DNA from 4 places in the Kitasatospora sp. CB02891 genome. Region 1 is predicted to be linked to each of the others. Evidence: riboswitches for the same ligand, from Rfam matches in the RefSeq annotation. Region 1 holds a riboswitch; each other region holds the start of a gene.
What was found. Region 1 has a riboswitch for cobalamin ahead of CG736_RS04250 (acyl-CoA thioesterase). Riboswitches for the same ligand answer to the same signal wherever they lie in the genome.
Positions count from the first base shown of each region.

Region 2: it holds a riboswitch for cobalamin, as region 1 does, so the genes downstream of both, CG736_RS05835 (HoxN/HupN/NixA family nickel/cobalt transporter) here and CG736_RS04250 (acyl-CoA thioesterase) in region 1, are expected to answer to the same signal.
Region 3: it holds a riboswitch for cobalamin, as region 1 does, so the genes downstream of both, metE (5-methyltetrahydropteroyltriglutamate--homocysteine S-methyltransferase) here and CG736_RS04250 (acyl-CoA thioesterase) in region 1, are expected to answer to the same signal.
Region 4: it holds a riboswitch for cobalamin, as region 1 does, so the genes downstream of both, CG736_RS22965 (ribonucleoside-diphosphate reductase subunit alpha) here and CG736_RS04250 (acyl-CoA thioesterase) in region 1, are expected to answer to the same signal.

Region 1 is NZ_NNBO01000001.1:895,625-900,424, reverse strand. Features, by position in the region: gene CG736_RS04265 (NAD(P)/FAD-dependent oxidoreductase) at 1-809, opposite strand, end outside; gene CG736_RS04260 (MFS transporter) at 1,054-2,334, shown strand; gene CG736_RS04255 (sulfurtransferase TusA family protein) at 2,331-2,639, shown strand; cobalamin riboswitch at 2,729-2,873, shown strand; gene CG736_RS04250 (acyl-CoA thioesterase) at 2,941-3,387, shown strand; gene CG736_RS04245 (putative Ig domain-containing protein) at 3,648-4,800, shown strand, end outside.
Region 2 is NZ_NNBO01000002.1:61,482-66,281, forward strand. Features, by position in the region: gene CG736_RS05825 (Fpg/Nei family DNA glycosylase) at 1-542, shown strand, start outside; gene CG736_RS05830 (DUF6445 family protein) at 639-1,331, shown strand; cobalamin riboswitch at 1,411-1,607, shown strand; gene CG736_RS05835 (HoxN/HupN/NixA family nickel/cobalt transporter) at 1,605-2,753, shown strand; gene CG736_RS05840 (DMT family transporter) at 2,776-3,621, opposite strand; gene CG736_RS05845 (helix-turn-helix transcriptional regulator) at 3,747-4,325, shown strand; gene CG736_RS05850 (type B 50S ribosomal protein L31) at 4,414-4,656, opposite strand; gene rpmG (50S ribosomal protein L33) at 4,704-4,800, opposite strand, start outside.
Region 3 is NZ_NNBO01000005.1:476,185-480,984, forward strand. Features, by position in the region: gene CG736_RS14900 (CbtA family protein) at 1-351, shown strand, start outside; gene CG736_RS14905 (hypothetical protein) at 432-656, opposite strand; gene metE (5-methyltetrahydropteroyltriglutamate--homocysteine S-methyltransferase) at 728-3,046, opposite strand; cobalamin riboswitch at 3,198-3,423, opposite strand; gene CG736_RS36210 (hypothetical protein) at 3,676-3,849, shown strand; gene CG736_RS14915 (hypothetical protein) at 3,846-4,091, shown strand; gene CG736_RS14920 (NAD(P)H-binding protein) at 4,321-4,800, shown strand, end outside.
Region 4 is NZ_NNBO01000010.1:246,309-251,108, reverse strand. Features, by position in the region: gene CG736_RS22970 (ribonucleotide-diphosphate reductase subunit beta) at 1-734, opposite strand, end outside; gene CG736_RS22965 (ribonucleoside-diphosphate reductase subunit alpha) at 734-3,166, opposite strand; cobalamin riboswitch at 3,338-3,476, opposite strand; gene CG736_RS22960 (GNAT family N-acetyltransferase) at 3,557-4,051, opposite strand; gene CG736_RS22955 (helix-turn-helix domain-containing protein) at 4,321-4,800, shown strand, end outside.

The DNA.
Region 1 (4,800 bases):
ATCGGCTTGTCCGTCCAGCTGCCGTCGGGGTTCTTCGTCATGGTGTAGGCGCGGGCGGTGTCGAGCGCCTTGTCGAAGGCCGCGGCGGTGGTCTGGCCGCTGTCCCAGCCGAAACTCTTGTTGATCGGGCCCGGGGCGGCGTTGTAGTCGGCCTTGCTGACGGTCTGTCCGTTGACGTGCACGAAGCGGTTGCCGAGCCCCTTCGGCGCGACGTACACGGGGGCCTCGCCGCTGGCGAACTCCTCGCCCGTCCACGACTTGTAGACCACGCGGGAGTCGTGCGAGACCTGGTCCGGCACCGGCGGGAGGTCCACCAGGTCGAACGGGCGGCGCGGCACCTTCAGGTGGTCGGCGAGCGCGAGGGTCAGCACGTGGCTGGACGGGATGCGCATCGCGCCGGCCTCGGCGTGCAGCCGGGGGTCCTGCCAGACGTCGCCGCGGAAGGTCTTCACCCGGCCGCCGACCCGGCTGCGGTTGGCCTCCAGCACCCGCACCCTGTGCCCGGCCGCCTGCAGCAGCCGGGCGCACACCATGCCGGCCACGCCCGCGCCGACCACCACGACGTCGCGCGACTCGGTCTTCTTGAGACGCTGACGGCCCGTCAGCAGCTTGAGGTAGTCGAGCGTCAGGTCGTTGTGGTCGGCGTCGGTCAGCAGGATCCGGCGCGCCATGATCAGCGCCGCCGCCTTCCGTGCCGGGTCCGGCGGAGCCGCGCCCGCCGCACGAGAGGAGCCGGCCACCGGGCCGGCCAGGGTGGCGGCCGTCACCGCGCCGCCGGAGGCAAAGAGCAGTCCGCGTCGAGAGATCACCGGCCCAGCCTGGCAGCGCCGCACACCCCGAGATGTGCGCTCCGCCCATCGAGTCCCATTGATCACTCGCACGGGGGGCGCTCGCCGCACCCGCCGGCGCTACCGCTCCCGACACGTGCGCCCGGCGCTCGGTCGGCGGGCCCGGCAGGCCGGTCGGGGGCGGAATGGGGCGGTCGGGACGGGTTCCGTCGGGACAGCGGGCGGTTAAGGTATTCCACGAAACATTGGAGAATAGAGGAGAGCCGTGAAGTCCGAGACCAGCGCCGGCGTCGCCGCGCCGCCACCCGCCGAACTCGCTGCCGACCCCGCCGTTCAGCGGCACATCCTGGGCGTGCTGGTCACCTCCCAGATCCTCAGCGGCGCGGGGCTGGCCGCCGGGATCACCGTCGGGGCGCTGCTCGCCCAGGACATGCTGGGCAGCACCGGACTGGCCGGGCTGCCCAGTGCGCTGTTCACCGCCGGCAGCGCGCTCGCCGCGATCGTGGTGAGCCGAATATCCGCCGCCCGCGGCCGCCGCCCCGGACTGGCCGTCGGCTACGCCACCGGCGCCGTCGGCAGCGTCGGCGTGATCGCCGCCGCCGCGCTCGACAGCCCCGTCCTGCTGTTCCTCGCCCTGTTCGTCTACGGCGCCGGCACCGCCACCAACCTCCAGGCCCGCTACGCCGGGGCCGACCTCGCCGCCCCCGGCCACCGGGCCCGGGCGATCTCCACCGTGCTGGTCGCCACCACCCTCGGCGGCGTCCTCGGCCCCAACCTGGCCGCCCCCACCGGCGCCCTCGCGCACGCCGTCCACCTGCCGCGCCTCGCCGGACCGTTCCTGCTGGCCGGCCTGGCCTACGCCGCCGCCGCGGTCGTCCTCGCCACCCGGCTGCACCCCGACCCGCTGCTGCTCGCCCGCGCCGCCGCGGCCCCGACGGAGCAGGCCCCGGCCGACGACCCCGCGGCCGCCGCCGCGTCGACCGCCCGCACCCGCAACCGCGTCCTGCTCGGCGCCCAGGTGATGGTGGTCACCCAGGTGGTCATGGTCGGCGTGATGACCATGACGCCCGTCCACATGCACGACGCCGGACAGGGCACCGCCGCCTCCGGACTCGTCATCGCCCTGCACGTCGCCGCGATGTACCTGCCCTCCCCGCTCACCGGACGCCTGGTCGACCGGCACGGCCCGCTCGCCGTCGGCGCCGCCGCCGGACTCACCCTGCTCGTGGCCGGCCTGCTCGCCGCCGCCGCCCCCGCGCACTCCGTCCCGCTGCTCGCCCTCGCGCTCGTCCTGCTCGGCCTCGGCTGGAACTTCGGCCTGGTCTCCGGCACCGCGATCCTCACCGACGCCGTCCCGCTCGCCACCCGCGCCAAGACCCAGGGCGGCGTCGACGTCGCCATCGCCATCGCCGGCGCCACCGGCGGCCTCGCCTCCGGCGCCGTCGTCGACCTGGCGGGCTACCCCGTCCTCGCGCTCGGCGGCGGCCTGCTCGCCCTGCTGATCCTCCCCGCCCTCGCCACCGCGGCCGCCCGGGGCCGGCGATGACGAACCGTCAGGAACCCGCGATCACCTTCGACGGCCGCGGACTGCTCTGCGTCACCCTGCTGCTGCGCCTGCGCGCCGCCATCGCGGACGCCCCCGCCGGCACCCTGGTGCACGTCCGCGCCACCGACCCCGCCGCCCCGCTCGACCTCCCCGCCTGGTGCCACCTCACCGGCCACGACTACCTGGGCCCCGTCGCCGACGACACCGACGACACCGACGACGACGCCGACACCTACGCGCTGCGCCTGACCGCCGACCCGGCCCCGACCCGCGCCGACGCCCCGTGGCACCGCCCGGCGGGCTGACCGCCACCGCCGTCGGGAGCACCTCGAACGGGGATATAGGCTGGTCGGGCAGCGGTTCGCCCCCGTCCGAGCCAGGGCGGGCGCGTCGCAAGAGGGAACCTGGTGCGAGTCCAGGACTGCCTCGCAGCGGTGAGCGGGAACGACCGCCGTCACACGCACTGGGCCCGACCGGCCCGGGAAGCGACGGCCAGTAGACAGGCCCTCCACGGGAGATGCCCGCGAGTCCGAAGACCTGCCGCCGCCCGCAGCGCCCACCGGCGCCGCGGACCGTCCGAGCCGCAACTCGCGAAGGAGAGTTCCCGTGGCAGACCAGACCGTCGTAGCCGTGACGGCCGCCGCCAAGCCCGTCCAGGCGTCCCAGGTCACCCTCGCGCACATCATGAGCGAGCACGACACCAACCTCTACGGCACCATCCACGGCGGCGTGGTGATGAAGCTCATCGACGACGCCGCGGGCGCGGCCGCCGCCCGGCACGCCGAAGGCCCGGCCGTCACCGCCGCGGTGGACGGCATGGCCTTCCTGGCCCCCGTCCGGGCCGGCGACCTGCTCACCGCGCACGCCGAACTCGAACGGGCCGGCCGCACCTCGATGACCGTCCACGTCACCGTCACCGCCGAGCGCTGGAACGCCGCCGGCCCCGTCACCCAGGTCGCCACCGGCCGGCTCACCTTCGTCGCCATCGACGCCGAGAGCCGCCCGCGCCCCGTCCCGGCGCTGCTCGCCGCGGAGCCCGCCGAGATCGCCTGACGCCGCCTGACGCGCCGTCACCGCACTGGCGCGAGCGCCGTCACCTCCCGTGCCCGGAACGCCGTCCCCACCTGGCGTTCCGGGCACACGGCTGTCCCGATCGCCACGTGATCACTGTCACGCCGGGACGAACCGGGTGATTGCGGACAGCGTGAGATCGACATGTTCCGTTCAAGCTCCGATTACCCCACCATGGCAGCGTGTGCCCGCCTACGCGCGTAGCGCACCCCATGGTTCTCGTGGTCCAAGGAGATTGACAGATGATCAGAACGTGGAAGGCCGCCCGCCCGCTGGCCCTCGCCGCCGCCGCGCTGGTGGCCGCAGCGGGTGCGAGCGCCGTCCCGCAGCACGCCACCGCCGCCACCCCCAAGACCGCCGCCGCGGCCGCCGCCGCCACCCCGAAGCGGGTGCTGTTCGACAACACCAAGGCGGAGACCGCGGGCAACGCGGACTGGATCATCTCCACCAGCCAGCCCGACCCGCTGGCGCAGAACGCGAACCCGACCACCGAGACCAGCTGGACCGGCGCCCTCTCGGCCTGGGGCGTGGCCCTGCAGAAGACCGGCAACTACAGCCTGAAGACGCTGCCCGCCGGCAACACCATCACCTACGGCACCGGCGGCGCGCTCGACCTCGCCAACTTCGACGAGTTCGTGATCCCCGAGCCCAACATCCGCCTCAGCGCGGCCGAGAAGACCGCCGTGATGACGTTCGTCCAGAACGGCGGCGGCCTGTTCCTGATCTCCGACCACACCCAGAGCGACCGCAACAACGACGGCTGGGACTCCCCGGCCATCATCAACGACCTGCTGACCAGCAACGGCGTCAACAACAACGACCCGTTCGGGTTCTCCGTCGACCTGCTGAACATCACCACCGACAACCCGCGGGCGATCTCCTCCACCACCGACCCGGTGATCAACGGGCCGTTCGGCACCGTCACCGGCTCGATCATCCGCAACGGCACCACCTTCACCCTCAAGCCGGCCGACAACCCGAACGTCAAGGGCCTGGTCTACCGCACCGGTTACAGCGGCAACACCGGCGCGGCGTTCGCCACCTCCACCTTCGGCAAGGGCCGGGTGGCGATCTGGGGCGACTCCTCCCCGATCGACGACGGCACCGGCCAGAGCGGCAACACCCTGTACAACGGCTGGAACGACCCGGCCGGCACCGACGCCGCGCTCGCCCTCAACGCCACCGCGTGGCTCGCCCAGGGCAGCGGCTCCACCGGCAACACCGGCTCGGTCACCCTCACCAACCCGGGCGCCCGCACCGCGACCGTCGGCACCGCGACCAGCCTCCAGCTGTCCGCCACCGACACCGCCGGCGGCACCCTCGGCTACGCCGCCACCGGCCTGCCCGCCGGACTGACCGTCAACCCGGCCACCGGCCTGATCAGCGGCACGCCCA
Region 2 (4,800 bases), on a different contig from region 1:
TGCGGATGGTGAACGAGGGCGGGTTCGCGGATCTGCGGGGGCCGACGGCGTGCGAGGTGATCACGCCGGGGGAGAAGGCGGCGTTGCACCGGCGGCTCGGGCCGGATCCGTTGCGGGCGGGGGAGGTCGGGGACGCGGCGTGGGAGCGGATCTCCCGGAGCGGGACGTCGGTGGCCGCGTTGTTGATGGACCAGAAGGTGCTGGCGGGTGTCGGCAACGTGTACCGCGCGGAGGTGCTGTTCCGGTTGGGGATCAGTCCGCACCGGGCGGGGCGGGAGCTGCGCCGGGCGGAGTGGGACGCGATCTGGTCGGAGTTGGTGGCGCTGATGCGGGAGGGGGTCGCGGCGGGGCGGATCGACACCGTCCGGCCTGAGCACACGCCGGAGGCGATGGGGCGGCCGCCGCGGGTGGACGACCACGGTGGTGAGGTGTACGTGTACCGGCGGCAGGACCAGCCGTGCCTGGTGTGCGAAACCCCGGTGCGGACGGAGGAGTTGGCGGCCCGGAACCTGTTCTGGTGCCCCCGCTGCCAGCAGTCCTGACGCTCTGTCACCAAAACGGGTCGCAGGGGAAGCCTTGACGGAAGGTTGACCGCTCCTTGGTCGAGGGCTCCGGAGCCCGCTCCTATTGTCGGGTTCATGTCCGCACAACCGTTCCGGGGCCCCCGTCCGACTCCGGCCCTTCCGGTCCTGCCGTACCGCAAACCCACCAAGGGTCGTGATTACTGGGTGCTGGACGACGTGCTGCCGGATCCGGACGCGGTGCGCGCCCGGCACCTGGCCCGTACCGACTGGGACGAGGGGTACCCGCACAAGCCGGAGTCGTGGCCGGGGCTGCGGGGGATGCCGGGCCTGGAGCCGGACGAGTTGGCGCACGTCGAGAAGCTGGTGCGGGAGACCGTCGGGGTGCCCAGGGTGTGGGCGCTCAGCGAGGCCGAGGGCGGCACCTTCAACCACAACTGCGTGCAGGTGGTGGGGGAGGGGGAGTGCGAGCCGCGTCCGCACACCGATTCGCGTTCGCTGTGCCGTTACGCGGCGGTGCTGTACCTCAACCCGAACGTGCCGAAGCGGTGCGGGACCAGTTTCTACCGGCAGAGCCTGCCGGGCGGCCGGCTCGGCGGGAACACCGTGGTCGCCCCGCACAACAACCTGGTGGACGCGCTCGGCACCCGTTTCGTCCCGCCGGACTCGTTCACCGAGGATCTGGCCGTCCCGCACCGCTACAACCGGCTGCTGCTGTACACCGCCAACCTGATGCACACCGCGACCGAGTACTACGGCACCACGCTGGACGAGAAGCGGATGACCTGCGTGTTCTTCTGGATGGCCTGACCCGCCGTCACCTCGCGGGGCGGGGTGATCTGCGACACCTCCGGAGGGGTCCGGTCTTGCCGCTGCGCCCGGGACGGTTCTACGGTGGACGGGCCGTGGTGTTCGGGAAGCCGGTGCACTGTGCTCGTCACAGGAGTCCGGAGCGGCCCTCGCCACTGTGATCGGGGAGTCGTCGGCTCCCACCTCGTGCCACTGGCCGTTCGCGGCCGGGAAGGCCGGGCGCCGACGCCGAACACCCCGTCAGCCAGGAGACCGGCCACGGCATCTCACGAAGTGATCCACGAGGTGCTGGAGCGTGATGCGCGGATGACCGCGTCCGATTCGACCATGCCCGGAAACGTCCCGGGCTCCCCTGTTCCTGCTTTCCGCTGGCGCCGCGAGGACACCTGGCGCACCGCCGGCCTGATGGCGGTGATCCTGGCCCTGCACGTGGCGGCGTTCGGGACGCTGCTGTTCCTGGTGGTGCCGGAGAAGTACCAGGTGGGTACCCAGGTGTTCGGTGTGGGCCTGGGCATCACCGCGTACACCCTGGGCATGCGGCACGCCTTCGACGCCGACCACATCGCGGTGATCGACAACACCACCCGCAAGCTGATGGCGGACGGCCGCCGGCCGGTCTCGGTGGGCTTCTGGTTCGCGCTTGGGCACTCCTCGATGGTGGTGCTGATGGCCGCGCTGGTGGCCGGCGGGGCCGCGCTGGCGGGCACGCTGATGGACGAGGGTTCGACGACCCATCAGGTGCTGGGCACCATCGGCACCACCGCCTCGGGGGCGTTCCTGTACCTGATCGCGGCGCTCAACCTGGTGGCCCTGCTGGGCATCCTGCGGGTGTTCCGGGCGATGCGGGCCGGCCAGTACGACGAGGCCGAGCTGGAGAAGCACCTGGATTCCCGGGGCTTCCTGGCCCGGGTGCTGAGCCGGGCGACCCGGTCGATCACCCGGCCCGGCCAGATGTTCCCGGTGGGCATGGTGCTGGGCCTGGGCTTCGACACCGCCACCGAGGTCACCCTGATGGTGATGGCGGGCTCGGGCGCGGCGTCCGGCCTGCCCTGGTACGCGATCGTCTGCCTGCCGCTGCTGTTCGCGGCCGGGATGAGCCTGTTCGACACCCTGGACGGCACGTTCATGAACTTCGCCTACCAGTGGGCGTTCTCCAACCCGGTCCGCAAGGTGTACTACAACCTGACCATCACGGGTCTGTCGATCGCGGTGGCCTTCGTGATCGGCACCATCGAGCTGGTCGCGGTGCTGCACGACAAGTTCGGCCTGGACGATCCGGTGTCCGGCTGGATCGCCGGACTCAGCCTGGACAACGTGGGCTTCGTGATCGTCGGCCTGTTCGTGGTGGTGTGGGCGGCGGCGATCGGCTACTGGCGGATCGCCCGACGGTCCAAGGCGTTCTCCGGAGTCGGAGCCACATGACCCGAAGCAGGGTGGCAGGGCGTCAACTGGCGGCCAGGATCAGCGTTCCGGCCACGGCCAGCCCGGCGCCGACCACCTGTACCCGCAGCAGTCGCTCCTTGAGCAGGCCGCGCGCCATCAGCGCCGTCACCACGGGGTAGAGCGAGGCCAGTGCCGCCGCCACCGCGACCGAGCCCAGGTGGGTGGCGGCGGCGTACAGGCCGTTCGCGGTCACGTCCGCGACGCCGACGGCGGTCAGCGAGGGCAACGAGCGGGCCGCGCCGCGCAGTTCGAGCGGCTCCCGGCGGGCGGCGGCGGCCAGCATGCCGATGCCGACGACGGCGTTGGTCAGTCGTTGCACGCACAGCGTCAGCAGCAGTCCGCCGCCGGCGCTGGCGTGCGCGATCAGGGCGAGCACCGCGCCGAACGCGAGCGCGGCGGAGAGGGTGAGGACGAGCACCTGGCGGCTCACGGCCGGTCCGCCGCGCTGCGGGCCGCCCGCCAGCACGACCCCGGCGATCGCCACCAGGATCCCCAGCCCCTGGACGACGCCCGGCCGCTCGCCGAGGAACAGGCCGACCCCGATCGGCACCAGGACGCCGACGGTGGCCAGCGGCGAGACCACGCCCATCGGTCCGAGGGCGAGGGCCCGGTAGAACGCGAGCAGGGCGAACGGCCCGAGCACGCCGGCCGCGACGGCGTACCGGAGCGCGGGCCCGGCGTCCGCCCAGCCGCCGGTGGCGGTGACGGCCACCGCGAGGACCAGGGCGGCCGCGGTCTGCGAGAGCACCACGACGCCGAGCGCGGGCAGTCGGCGGGTGATCGTGCCGCCGCCGTAGTCGGCGACGCCCCAGAGCAGGCTGGCGAGCAGGGCGAGAGCGGCGCTCATGAGGCCGGGAGCGCGTCGGGTCGGGGCAGCATGGTGGACTCCGCAGTACAGTCGGTGGACCTGTCGTGCGGTCGCAGCATAGTTCACCCCCCTGAACCGACCCAACCAATATATTGGACTCAAGCGTGCCGGAACCCGATCTCGTCACCCAGGCCCTCGCCCGCAACCTCAAGCGGCTGCGCACCGAACGCGGCCACACCCTGGACGCCCTCGCGGCCCGCTCCGGCGTCAGCCGCGGCATGGTGGTCCAGATCGAGCAGGCCCGCACCAACCCCAGCGTCGGCACCGTGGTCCGCCTCGCCGACGCCCTCGGCGTCTCGATCGCCCGTCTGCTCGACTACGACGAGACCTCGGTGGTGCGGATCGTCCCCGCCGAGGAGGCGGTGCGGCTGTGGAGCGGCCCGGACGGCGGCAGCGGCGTCCTGCTGAACGGCATCGAGGCCCCCGGCCCGCTGGAGCTGTGGAACTGGCACCTGCGACCCGGCGAGACCCACGCCTCCGACCCGCACCCGGCCGGCACCGTCGAGATCGCCCGGATCGACGAGGGCGAACTCACCCTGGTGCTCGACGGCCGCGCCCACCGCGTCCCGGCCGGCTCCACCGCCTCCTACGAGGCCGGCACCGCCCACAGCTACCGCAACGAGGGCGACGTCGACTGCCGCCTCACCCTGGTGGTCTCCGTCCCCCCGCCGGCCGGCAGATGAGCCCGGCCGGTACGTGAGCAGGCCGATCGGGGCATCGGCATGGGCGAAGGGCCCCGGGAGACTCCCGGGGCCCTTCGCCCGCCGGCTGTCAGAGGCCGTACCTGCGGCGGTACAGCTCCACCCGGCCCGCAGTGTCCAGCAGGCGGGCCTTGCCGGTGTAGAACGGGTGGCTCGCGGAGGACGTCTCGACGTCCACCACCGGGTACGTCCGCCCGTCCGTCCACTCGACCGTCCGACCGCTCGACGCGGTGGAGCGGGTCAGGAGCGACAGGCCGCCCGTCTTGTCCCGGAACACCACCGGACGGTACTCGGGGTGCACTCCCTGCTTCATCTGCTCCTCCTTCTGCAAGCCCTCGAACTGCTCAATTCCGTTGAACGTCAACGGGTTTCGCGGAACTCCACGTGCCGCCCGGCCACCGGGTCGAACTTCCGCAGCACGATCCGGTCCGGGTTGGTCCGGCGGTTCTTGCGGGTC
Region 3 (4,800 bases), on a different contig from region 1:
ACCCTGTACTTCCTGATGATGCTGCTGAGCGTGCTGCTCGCGGTCGCCGCCGTGGCGGCCGGCAAGCAGCTCGCCCCGCGCCTGGGCAACTGGAACGCCACCCTGGCCGCCGGGCTCGGCTACGCCGCGCTGATCGGCCTCGGGTACGTCCTGCTGCCCGCCGTCAACGAAGTCCCCGAGGACTTCTCCGCCTCCCTGCTCTGGCAGTTCCGGGTTGCGGCCCTGGCCATCCAGCTCACCCTGTGGCTGTCCTTCGGGCTGCTCTTCGGCCACCTCGCCGAACGCCTGCTGCTGCCCAAGCCGGCCCGCCCCGCCAACGCAGCCGCCGAGGCGACCCCGGTCGCCAACTAGCGACTCCGACGGGCCGGTTCGCACCTTTCATGCGGTGCGGACCGGCCCGTCGGCGTTCCCGGGGCCGGAGGGCGGGGCGCCTACTGGGCGACGTCGGGCGCTCCGTCGTCCGCCGCACCCGCCCCTTCGGCGGCGGCCAGGCGGGACAGCGCCTCCGCCAGCGCGTGCTGGAGGGCGCGTACCCGCGCGGTGCACCCGCCGACCTGACGCCGGTTCGCGAGCAGGGCCTCGTACTCCCGCTCGGGGAGCACGACCAGCACCTCCTCGCCGATCCTGATCCGCTGCACTTCGCCCCGTCCGGCCATCGGCCGCCCCCTTCGATCGCTCCGGCCGGTCCGGGCGGGCGCGCGGCGTGCCCGCCCGGACCGGTGTCATGTCAGTCGATCCGCCGGTTCTGCAACTCCGCGCGCAGGGTGCGGGCGGCGGCGACCAGGCTCTCCACCGAGGCCCGGGTCTCGGGCCAGCCGCGGGTCTTCAAGCCGCAGTCGGGGTTCACCCACAGTCGCTCGGCGGGGACGGCGGTGAGTGCGAGGCGCAGCAGCAGGACGGTCTCGGCGGGGGACGGGACGCGCGGCGAGTGGATGTCCCACACGCCCGGGCCGACCTCCGCCGGGTAGCCGGCCGCGGCCAGCTCGTGGGCGACCTGCATGTGCGAGCGGGCCGCCTCCAGCGAGATGACGTCCGCGTCCAACTCCTCGATGGCGCGCAGGATGTCGCCGAACTCGGCATAGCACATGTGGGTGTGGATCTGGGTGTCGGCGCGGACTGCGGCGGTGGTGAGGCGGAACGCGTCGGTGGCCCAGTCCAGGTAGGCGGGCCGGCCCGCGCGGCGCAGCGGCAGCGTCTCGCGCAGCGCCGGCTCGTCCACCTGGATCACCGCCGCGCCCGCCGCCTCCAAATCCGCGACCTCGTCCCGCAGCGCCAGCGCGACCTGCCGGGCGGTGTCGGCGAGCGGCTGGTCGTCGCGGACGAACGACCAGGCCAGCATGGTCACCGGGCCGGTCAGCATTCCCTTGACCGGACGGTCGGTCAGGCTCTGCGCGTACGTGTACCAGTCGACGGTCATCGGGTACGGGCGGGAGATGTCGCCGGCGAGCACCGGCGGCCGCACGTAGCGGGTGCCGTAGGACTGCACCCAGCCGTGCCGGGTGGTCAGGTAGCCGGTGAGCTGTTCCGCGAAGTACTGCACCATGTCGTTGCGTTCGGGTTCGCCGTGCACGAGGACGTCCAGCCCGGCCTGCTCCTGGAAGGCGATCACCTCGCGGACCTCGTCCTCCATCCGCTTGCGGTAGTCCGCCTCCTCCAGTCGGCCCGCGTTCAACTCGGCGCGGGAGGCGCGCAGTTCGGCGGTCTGCGGGAAGGAGCCGATGGTGGTGGCGGGCAGCGGCGGCAGCTGCAACCGGGCGCGTTGGGCCTCGGCGCGGACGGCGTACGGGGCGTCGCGGCGGGTGTCGGCGGCGGTGACGGCCGCGGCGCGGGCCCGGACGGCCGGGTCGCGGGTGATCGGGGACGCGGCGCGGGACGCCAGGTCGGCGCGGTTGGCGGCGAGTTGGGCGGTGATGGCGGAGCGTCCCTCGCGCAGGGCGCGGGCCAGCAGCGCCGCCTCGGCGGCCTTCTGCCGGGCGAACGCCAGCCAGCGGCCGATCTGCGGGTCCAGGTCGCGCTCGGCGGCCACGTCGAGGGGCACGTGCAGCAGCGAGCAGGACGGGGCGACGTCCACCCGGTCGGCCAGGCCGAGCAGGGTGGCGAGGGTGGCGAGCGAGGCGCCCAGGTCGTTGATCCACACGTTGCGGCCGTCCACCACGCCCGCGACCAGGCGTTTCCCGGGCAGGCCGCCGACCGCGGCTAGGTCGGCGAGGTTGCCCGCGGCCGGGCCGGTGAAGTCCAGCGCCAGGCCCTCGACCGGCGACTTGGCGAGCACAGGCAGCGCCTCGCCGAGCCGGTCGAAGTAGGAGGCGACCAGCAGCTTCGGACGGTCCGTCAGCGCGCCGAGATCCCGGTACGCGCGAGCGGCGGCGTTCAGTTCGGCCGGCGTGCGGTCCTGTACGAGCGCGGGCTCGTCCAGCTGCACCCACTCGGCGCCGGCGGCCCGCAGGTCGGCCAGCAGTTCGGCGTACACGGGCAGCAGCCGGTCGAGCAGGGTGAGTGGTTCGAAGCCGTCCGGCGCGCCGGGTGCGGGCTTGGCGAGCAGCAGGTAGGTGACCGGGCCGAGCAGTACCGGCCGGGCCCGGTGGCCCTGGCCGAGTGCCTCGCGGAGTTCGCCGACCTGCTTGGCGGAGTCCGGGGCGAATACCGTGTCCGGCCCCAACTCGGGTACCAGGTAGTGGTAGTTGGTGTCGAACCACTTGGTCATCTCCAGCGGCGGCGTCTGCTGGGTGCCACGCGCCATGGCGAAGTAGCCGTCCAGCGGATCGGCCTCGTACGCGGCCCGGTGGCGGGGCGGGATCGCGCCGAGGGCGACGGTGGTGTCGAGCACGTGGTCGTACAGCGAGAAGTCGCCGGTGGGGACTTCGGTGATGCCGGCGCCCACCAGTTGGCGCCAGTTGGTGCAGCGCAGTTCGGCGGCGGTGGCGAGCAGCGCGTCGGCGGTGACGGCGCCCTTCCAGTAGCCCTCGATCGCCTTCTTCAGCTCCCGGTTCCCGCCCTGGCGGGGGTAGCCGTGGACGGTTGCCGCGGCTACGGACTTCGTAGTCAAGGGGACTCTCCTCGCGAGCCTTGATCCTGGGTCCGGTGCACAGGAGGGCGCGCGGGGTGGCGAAGACCGGGCGGTGCGGCGCTCGACCGCGCCTGCCCGCCGGGTGTCCGTGCCGACCCGCCCTCGAGGTCACCGGCTACCGGGTGCGAACGGACGCATCCGGGCAACGGGCAGGTCTTCGGACTCGCGGGCACACCCGGGGAGTTGATCGATCCCGGGCACCTACTGGCCGTCGCTTCCCAGGCCCGTCCGGACCCAGTGCGTATGACGGCGGTCGTTCCCACTCACCGCTGCGGGGCAGTCCCGGATTCCCACCGGGTTCCCTCTTACGACGCCCTGCCTGGCGGACAGGGCGAACCAGTTGCGCGGTCAGTCTAGAACGCCCCGGGCGGCTTCCGGCGCAAAGTCGGTGATGTGTCCGGTCCCTGGGAGGGGTCGGCGCGGCGCAGCAGGCAGGTGTCCGCGACCCAGCCCTTGCCCTCGCGCGCCTTCTGCCTCAACCCGGCGATCCGGTAGGCGAGTTCAGCCAGTGGGCCGGGTACCCGGGCCGGCGCCGTGATGGATGTGCCCGCCCTCGGGGTCGATCTCCGTGAACGCGACCTGCCCGTTCACCGGCACTGTACGACTGTGTGAGCGCCGAGCCGGACCGGGTCCTGGTGCCGCGGGCAGCGTGCTGGGTGATCATCTCCGGCCGCGGCCGCATCAGGTCCCGCCGCCCGGCCGTCACCGCGGAGAACGTCAACGCCGCGTGGACGGGCACGGTGGCGCCCGAGCCCACCAGGACCGACGAGGTCAGCCGGTGAACTCCTGGATCAACCTGGACGCGATCTGGCGGATCGTCGTGGTCGGCCTGCTCACCGGCGCCGGCCTGCCCGCCCTGTTCGCCCTCGGCCTGCGCCTGCTCAACCCGGCGCCCCTCCCCGGCCGGCCGGCCACCGACCGCCCCACCGCCGGACCGCTCGGCCGCACCCTGGCCGGGCTGATCTTCGCCGTGGTGCTCGCCACGATCGGCTGGGGCGTCTCCGGCATCGTCAACCACCGGTGACCGGTCGCCGGCAACGGCAGCAGGATGGAGGCCTTGCCCGGCGAACACGGCCGTCTGCCCTTCGCCGGCGACACCTCGGCCAGCACCGTGTGCGCAGGGGTGGATCACCCCGCCGGGAGCGGGCGGTTCCTGCCGGAGGCGGCTGCGTGGGCGATTCGCGGTCCGTAGGGTTGTCCCGAACGGGCCGAGCGGAGTGGCTTCCCGGCCCGGAGGGCAGGAGGTGGTCGCGGTGCAGTTCCAACCCGTCCTTGTCACTGGTGTCGGCGGGCGCGTCGGCGGGGTCGGACGAGCGGTCGTCGACCGGTTGCGTGCCGAGGGCGTGCCGGTCCGGGCGCTCGTGCACCACGACGACGAGCGGGCCTCGGCGCTGAGGGCCGTGGACGGCGTCGAGGTGGTGGTCGGTGACCTCACTCGCGGGGCCGACGTGGCCGAGGCGCTGGCGGGCTGCCGGCGGGCCTACTTCGGGATGGGCGTGTCGCCCGCGTACCTGGAGGCGGCGACGACGGTGGCCGCGGCCGCGCGGGAGAGCGGGGGTTTCGATCTGCTGGTGAGCATCTCGCAGATGACGGTCTCGCAGATGGACCTCACCAGCCGTGCGGAGTCCCGGCAGCAGCGGCTGCACTGGCTGACCGAGCACGTCCTCGACTGGTCGGGGGTCCCGGTCGTCCACGTCCGGCCCACCGTGTTCATGGAGAATCCGCTGTTCGCG
Region 4 (4,800 bases), on a different contig from region 1:
ACCTGCTGGGCCATCTTGTCGTCGAAGAGGTCGGGCTCCTCCTCACGGACGGTGTCGACCACCGAGAACGCGAAGTCCATGTGCATCGACTCGTCGCGGAACACCCAGTTGGTGCCGGTCGCCAGGCCGTGCAGCAGGCCGCGGCTGCGGAACCAGTACACGTAGGCGAACGCGCCGTAGAAGAACAGGCCCTCGACGCACGCCGCGAAGCAGATCAGGTTCAGCAGGAAGGCCCGCCGGTCCTCCTTGCTCTGCAGCGAGTCGATGTGGTCGACCGCGTTCATGTACTTGAAGCAGAACTGCGCCTTCTGCGCGATGGAGGGGATGTTCTCCACCGCGGCGAAGGCCGCGTTCCGGTCCTCCGGGTCGGGCAGGTAGGTGTCCAGCAGCGTCAGGTAGAACTGGACGTGCACGGCCTCCTCGAACAGCTGCCGCGACAGGTAGAGCCGCGCCTCCGGCGAGTTGATGTGCTTGTAGAGGCTCAGCACCACGTTGTTCGACACGATCGAGTCACCGGTGGCGAAGAACGCGACCAGCCGGCCGATCATGTGCCGCTCGCCCTCGGAGAGCTTGGCGAGGTCGGCGACGTCGGAGTGCAGGTCCACCTCCTCGACCGTCCAGGTGTTCTTGATCGCGTCCCGGTACCGGTCGTAGAACGACGGGTAGCGCATCGGACGCAGCGTCAGCTCGAAGCCCGGGTCGAGCAGCATCTTCTTCTGGTCTTCGGAGCTCATTACTGGCACGCCTCGCAGGACTCGGGGTTCTCCAGGGAGCAGGCGATGGCGTCCTGCTCGGCCTGGCTGAGGGTCGGGGTCTGCACCGGCACGGGGGCGGCGGTGCGGGCGGCGCCCGACGCGGCCTGGGCGATCCGGGTCGCGGGACGGGAACGCAGGTAGTAGGTGGTCTTCAGACCGACCTTCCACGCGTACGCGTACATCGAGGACAGCTTGCCGATGGTCGGCGCCGCCATGAACAGGTTCAGCGACTGGCTCTGGTCGATGTACGGCTGCCGGGCGGCGGCCAGGTCGATCAGCGCACGCTGCGGCAGCTCCCACGCCGTGCGGTACAGCGAACGGACGTTCTCCGGCAGCCACTTGAAGTCCTGCACGGAGCCGTTGGCCTCGCGCAGCTCGTCCCGGGTCTGCTGGTCCCAGACGCCGAGCTCCTTCAGCTCGCGCACCAGGTACGGGTTGACCTGGAGGAACTCGCCGGACAGCGTCTCGCGCTTGAACAGGTTGGACACCTGCGGCTCGATGCACTCGTAGACGCCGGCGATGGACGCGATGGTCGCGGTCGGGGCGATCGCCAGCAGCAGCGAGTTGCGCAGGCCGGTCTCGGCGATCCGGACCCGCAGCGCGTCCCAGCGCTCGGTCCACTGCGGGGCGGCCGCCCCGCTGTGCTGGTCCTTGAAGAAATGGTCGATGTGCAGCTGGCCGCGGGCCGCGCGGGTCTCGCCGTACGCCTCGTGGCGGCCGAACTGCTCGGCCAGGTCCGCGGAGCGCTCGTACGCGGTGAGCATGATGCGCTCGGAGATCAGCGTGGACAGCTGCTTCGCCTCGGCGGAGTCGAAGTCCAGCCGCAGCTTGAAGAAGACGTCCTGCAGGCCCATCACGCCGAGGCCGACCGGGCGCCAGCGGGAGTTGGACGTCCCGGCCTCGGTGGTCGGGTAGAAGTTGATGTCGATCACGCGGTCGAGGAAGGTCACCGCGGTGCGCACGGTGGCGTCCAGGCGGTCCCAGTCCATGGCGTTGATCAGGTCGTCGGCCGTGGCGCCCGGGGCGACGTGCGCGCCCAGGTTGACCGAGCCCAGGTTGCAGACCGCGGTCTCGGAGTCGTCGGTGACCTCCAGGATCTCGGTGCACAGGTTCGAGGAGTGCACCGTGCGGCCCGGCAGCGCGGTCTGGTTGGCGGCCCGGTTGGAGGCGTCCTTGAAGGTCATCCAGCCGTTGCCGGTCTGCGCCAGGGTGCGCATCATCCGGGCGTACAGGGTCTGCGCGGGGATGGTGCGCACGGCCTTGCCGGCCAGCTCGGCCTTGCGGTAGGCCTCGTCGAAGTCGGCGCCCCACAGGTCGACCAGCTCGGGCACGTCCGCCGGGGAGAACAGCGACCAGTCCTGGTCGGCGTTCACGCGGCGCATGAACTCGTCCGGGATCCAGTGCGCCAGGTTCAGGTTGTGGGTGCGCCGGGCCTCTTCGCCGGTGTTGTCGCGGAGCTCCAGGAACTCCTCGATGTCGGCGTGCCAGGTCTCCAGGTACACGCAGGCCGCGCCCTTGCGCCGTCCGCCCTGGTTGACCGCCGCCACGGAGGAGTCCAGGGTGCGCAGGAACGGGACGATGCCGTTCGACTTGCCGTTGGTGCCGCGGATCAGCGAGCCGCGGGAGCGGATCCGCGAGTAGGACAGGCCGATGCCGCCGGCGTGCTTGGACAGCCGGGCGATCTGCGCGTACCGGTTGTAGATCGAGTCCAGGTTGTCCAGCGGCGAGTCCAGCAGGTAGCAGGAGGACATCTGCGGGTGCCGGGTGCCGGAGTTGAACAGCGTCGGGGAGCTGGTCAGGTACTCCAGGCGGCTCATCAGCTTGTACAGCTCGGCCACCTCCAGCACCGACTGCTCGGAGGTGCCGACCGCCAGGCCCGCCGCCACGCGCAGCAGGAAGTGCTGCGGGGTCTCGACCACCTTGCGGGTGATCGGGTGGCGCAGCAGGTAGCGGGACTGCACGGTGCGCAGGCCGAAGTACTCGAAGCGGTCGTCGCCGGCGGCGTCGATCAGCGAGTCGAACAGCGCGGTGTGCGCGGCCACGAACTCGGCGGTGGCGTCGCCGATCAGGCCCTCGGCGTGGCCGACGGCGATCGAGGCGGAGAACGAGGTGACGCCCTGGGTGGCGGCCTCGTCGGCGATCTCCATGGCCAGCAGGCGGGCGGCCAGCTTCGAGTACTGCGGGTCCTCGGCGATCATCGACGCGGCGGCCTCCACGGCCAGCCCGCGCAGCTCGGCGAAGTCCGAGCCGGCGTGGCGGCCGCGCAGCGCGGCGGCGGCGACGTGGCCGGGGTCCACCTGGGGGAGGTCGGTGCTGCGGTCGGTGAGCAGCCGAAGCAGCGCCGCACCGGGGTCGGTGAAGGCGTCGGCGGATCCCTGGGACGGCAGGGTGACTGAGGCGGCGACGGTCAAGGCGCACTCTCTCCTGTGGCGGCGACGGACGTGGATCGAGGTGTCCGACGGCACGCGTGCGGCAGGGGAGGACGGCACGCCGACAACGATCGAACGGCGCGCGAAAGACCCACCCCCGGCCCGCCCGCGAGGCCGGACGGCAAAACAGTGCTGCATGGCGTCTGCGGGGATGCCGTGTCGCACACCGTCGGCAGGTCCTCGGACTGCGCGGGCGTCGCTACAGCCCGCTCACCGTTGCGGGGCAGTCCCGGACTTTCACCGGGTTCCCCTGCTTCGACAGCGAGGTCGAGCATACATGTTGTGGCGGCTGGAGCTGGCGGCACCAGATGTAGTAGCGCGTGTCGCGTCGTGGTGCCGCGCGTAGACAACGGAAACCGCGCCCGAGGGGCCTCAGAACCGCATCGTGTAGACCATCAGATCCATGCCGGGGGCCGCCTCCCAGTCCCGTTCGGGGGTGCGGAGGAAGCCCAGAGCATCGTAGATCCGGTGCGCCGCGGTCATCTCCGGCCGGGTGGAGAACGCCATCCCGGCCAGTCCGAGTTCCCGGCTGCGGTCGATCGCCGCGCCCACCAGCGCCCGTCCGACGCCGCGCCCGCGGGCGGCCGCGCCGACCGCCAGCATCCGGATCTCGCCCTCGTCCGGGAGCGCGATGTCCGCCCAGGGGGTGCCGCCTGCGGCGAACGTCACGCAGCCGAGGACCGTCCCGTCGCCGTCGACGGCGACCAGCAGCTCGGCCTCCCGGTTGCGGCGCCCGGTGTCCCGGAGGAGCTCGACGTAGCCGGAGTCGGGACGGGTGTGGCCGTCGCCGACGAAGGCTTCGACGCTGACCTCCCCGGCTCCGGCGAGGTCGTGGTCGAGGGCGCGGCGGACGATCGGGGAGTGCATCCGGACAGTGTGCCGGACCGCGTCCGGCGCGGGTCGGCCAGGTCCGGGTCGAAGGGCCAGCCGGTCGGCCGGTGCCGGTCGTCCCGGCCGTGCCGGGCGTTGCGGTCCAGGTCCCGGCCGACCAGGACGCCGAGGAGTCCGAAGCCGGCGAGGAGGCCCAGCAGGGCGAGCGTGGAGGTCATGGCCCCACTCTCCGCGCGCCGGCCGCCCGCCACGAGTGGCAGGAACGCACCATTGCCGCGAAATCCTGCCACTGCCATGCTGGGCGGATGCTGAAGAACGTCGCGGTGATCGTGATGGAGGAGGTCCACCCCTTCGAGCTGGGGGTGGCCTGCGAGGTGTTCGGCCTGGACCGCAGCGACACCGGCCTGCCGGTGTACGAGTTCGGCCTGGTCGCCGACCGGCCCGGCCCGATGCGCACCCACGCCGGATTCGACGTCCACGTCCCGTGCGGCCCGGAGCGGCTCGCCGAGGCGGACCTGGTGATCGCCACCGCCACCGGCATCCGCGAGCACTACCCCGAGGCGCTGTGCGAGGCGCTGCGGGCCGCCCACGCGCGCGGCGCGTACCTGCTGTCGATCTGCTCCGGCAGCTTCCTGCTCGGCGCCGCCGGCCTGCTCGACGGCCGCCGCAGCACCACCCACTGGCGGTACGTCGACGTGCTGGCCGAGCGCTTCCCGCTGACCACCGTCGAGCCCGACGTGCTGTACGTGGACGACGACCCGGTGATCACCTCGGCCGGCACCGCC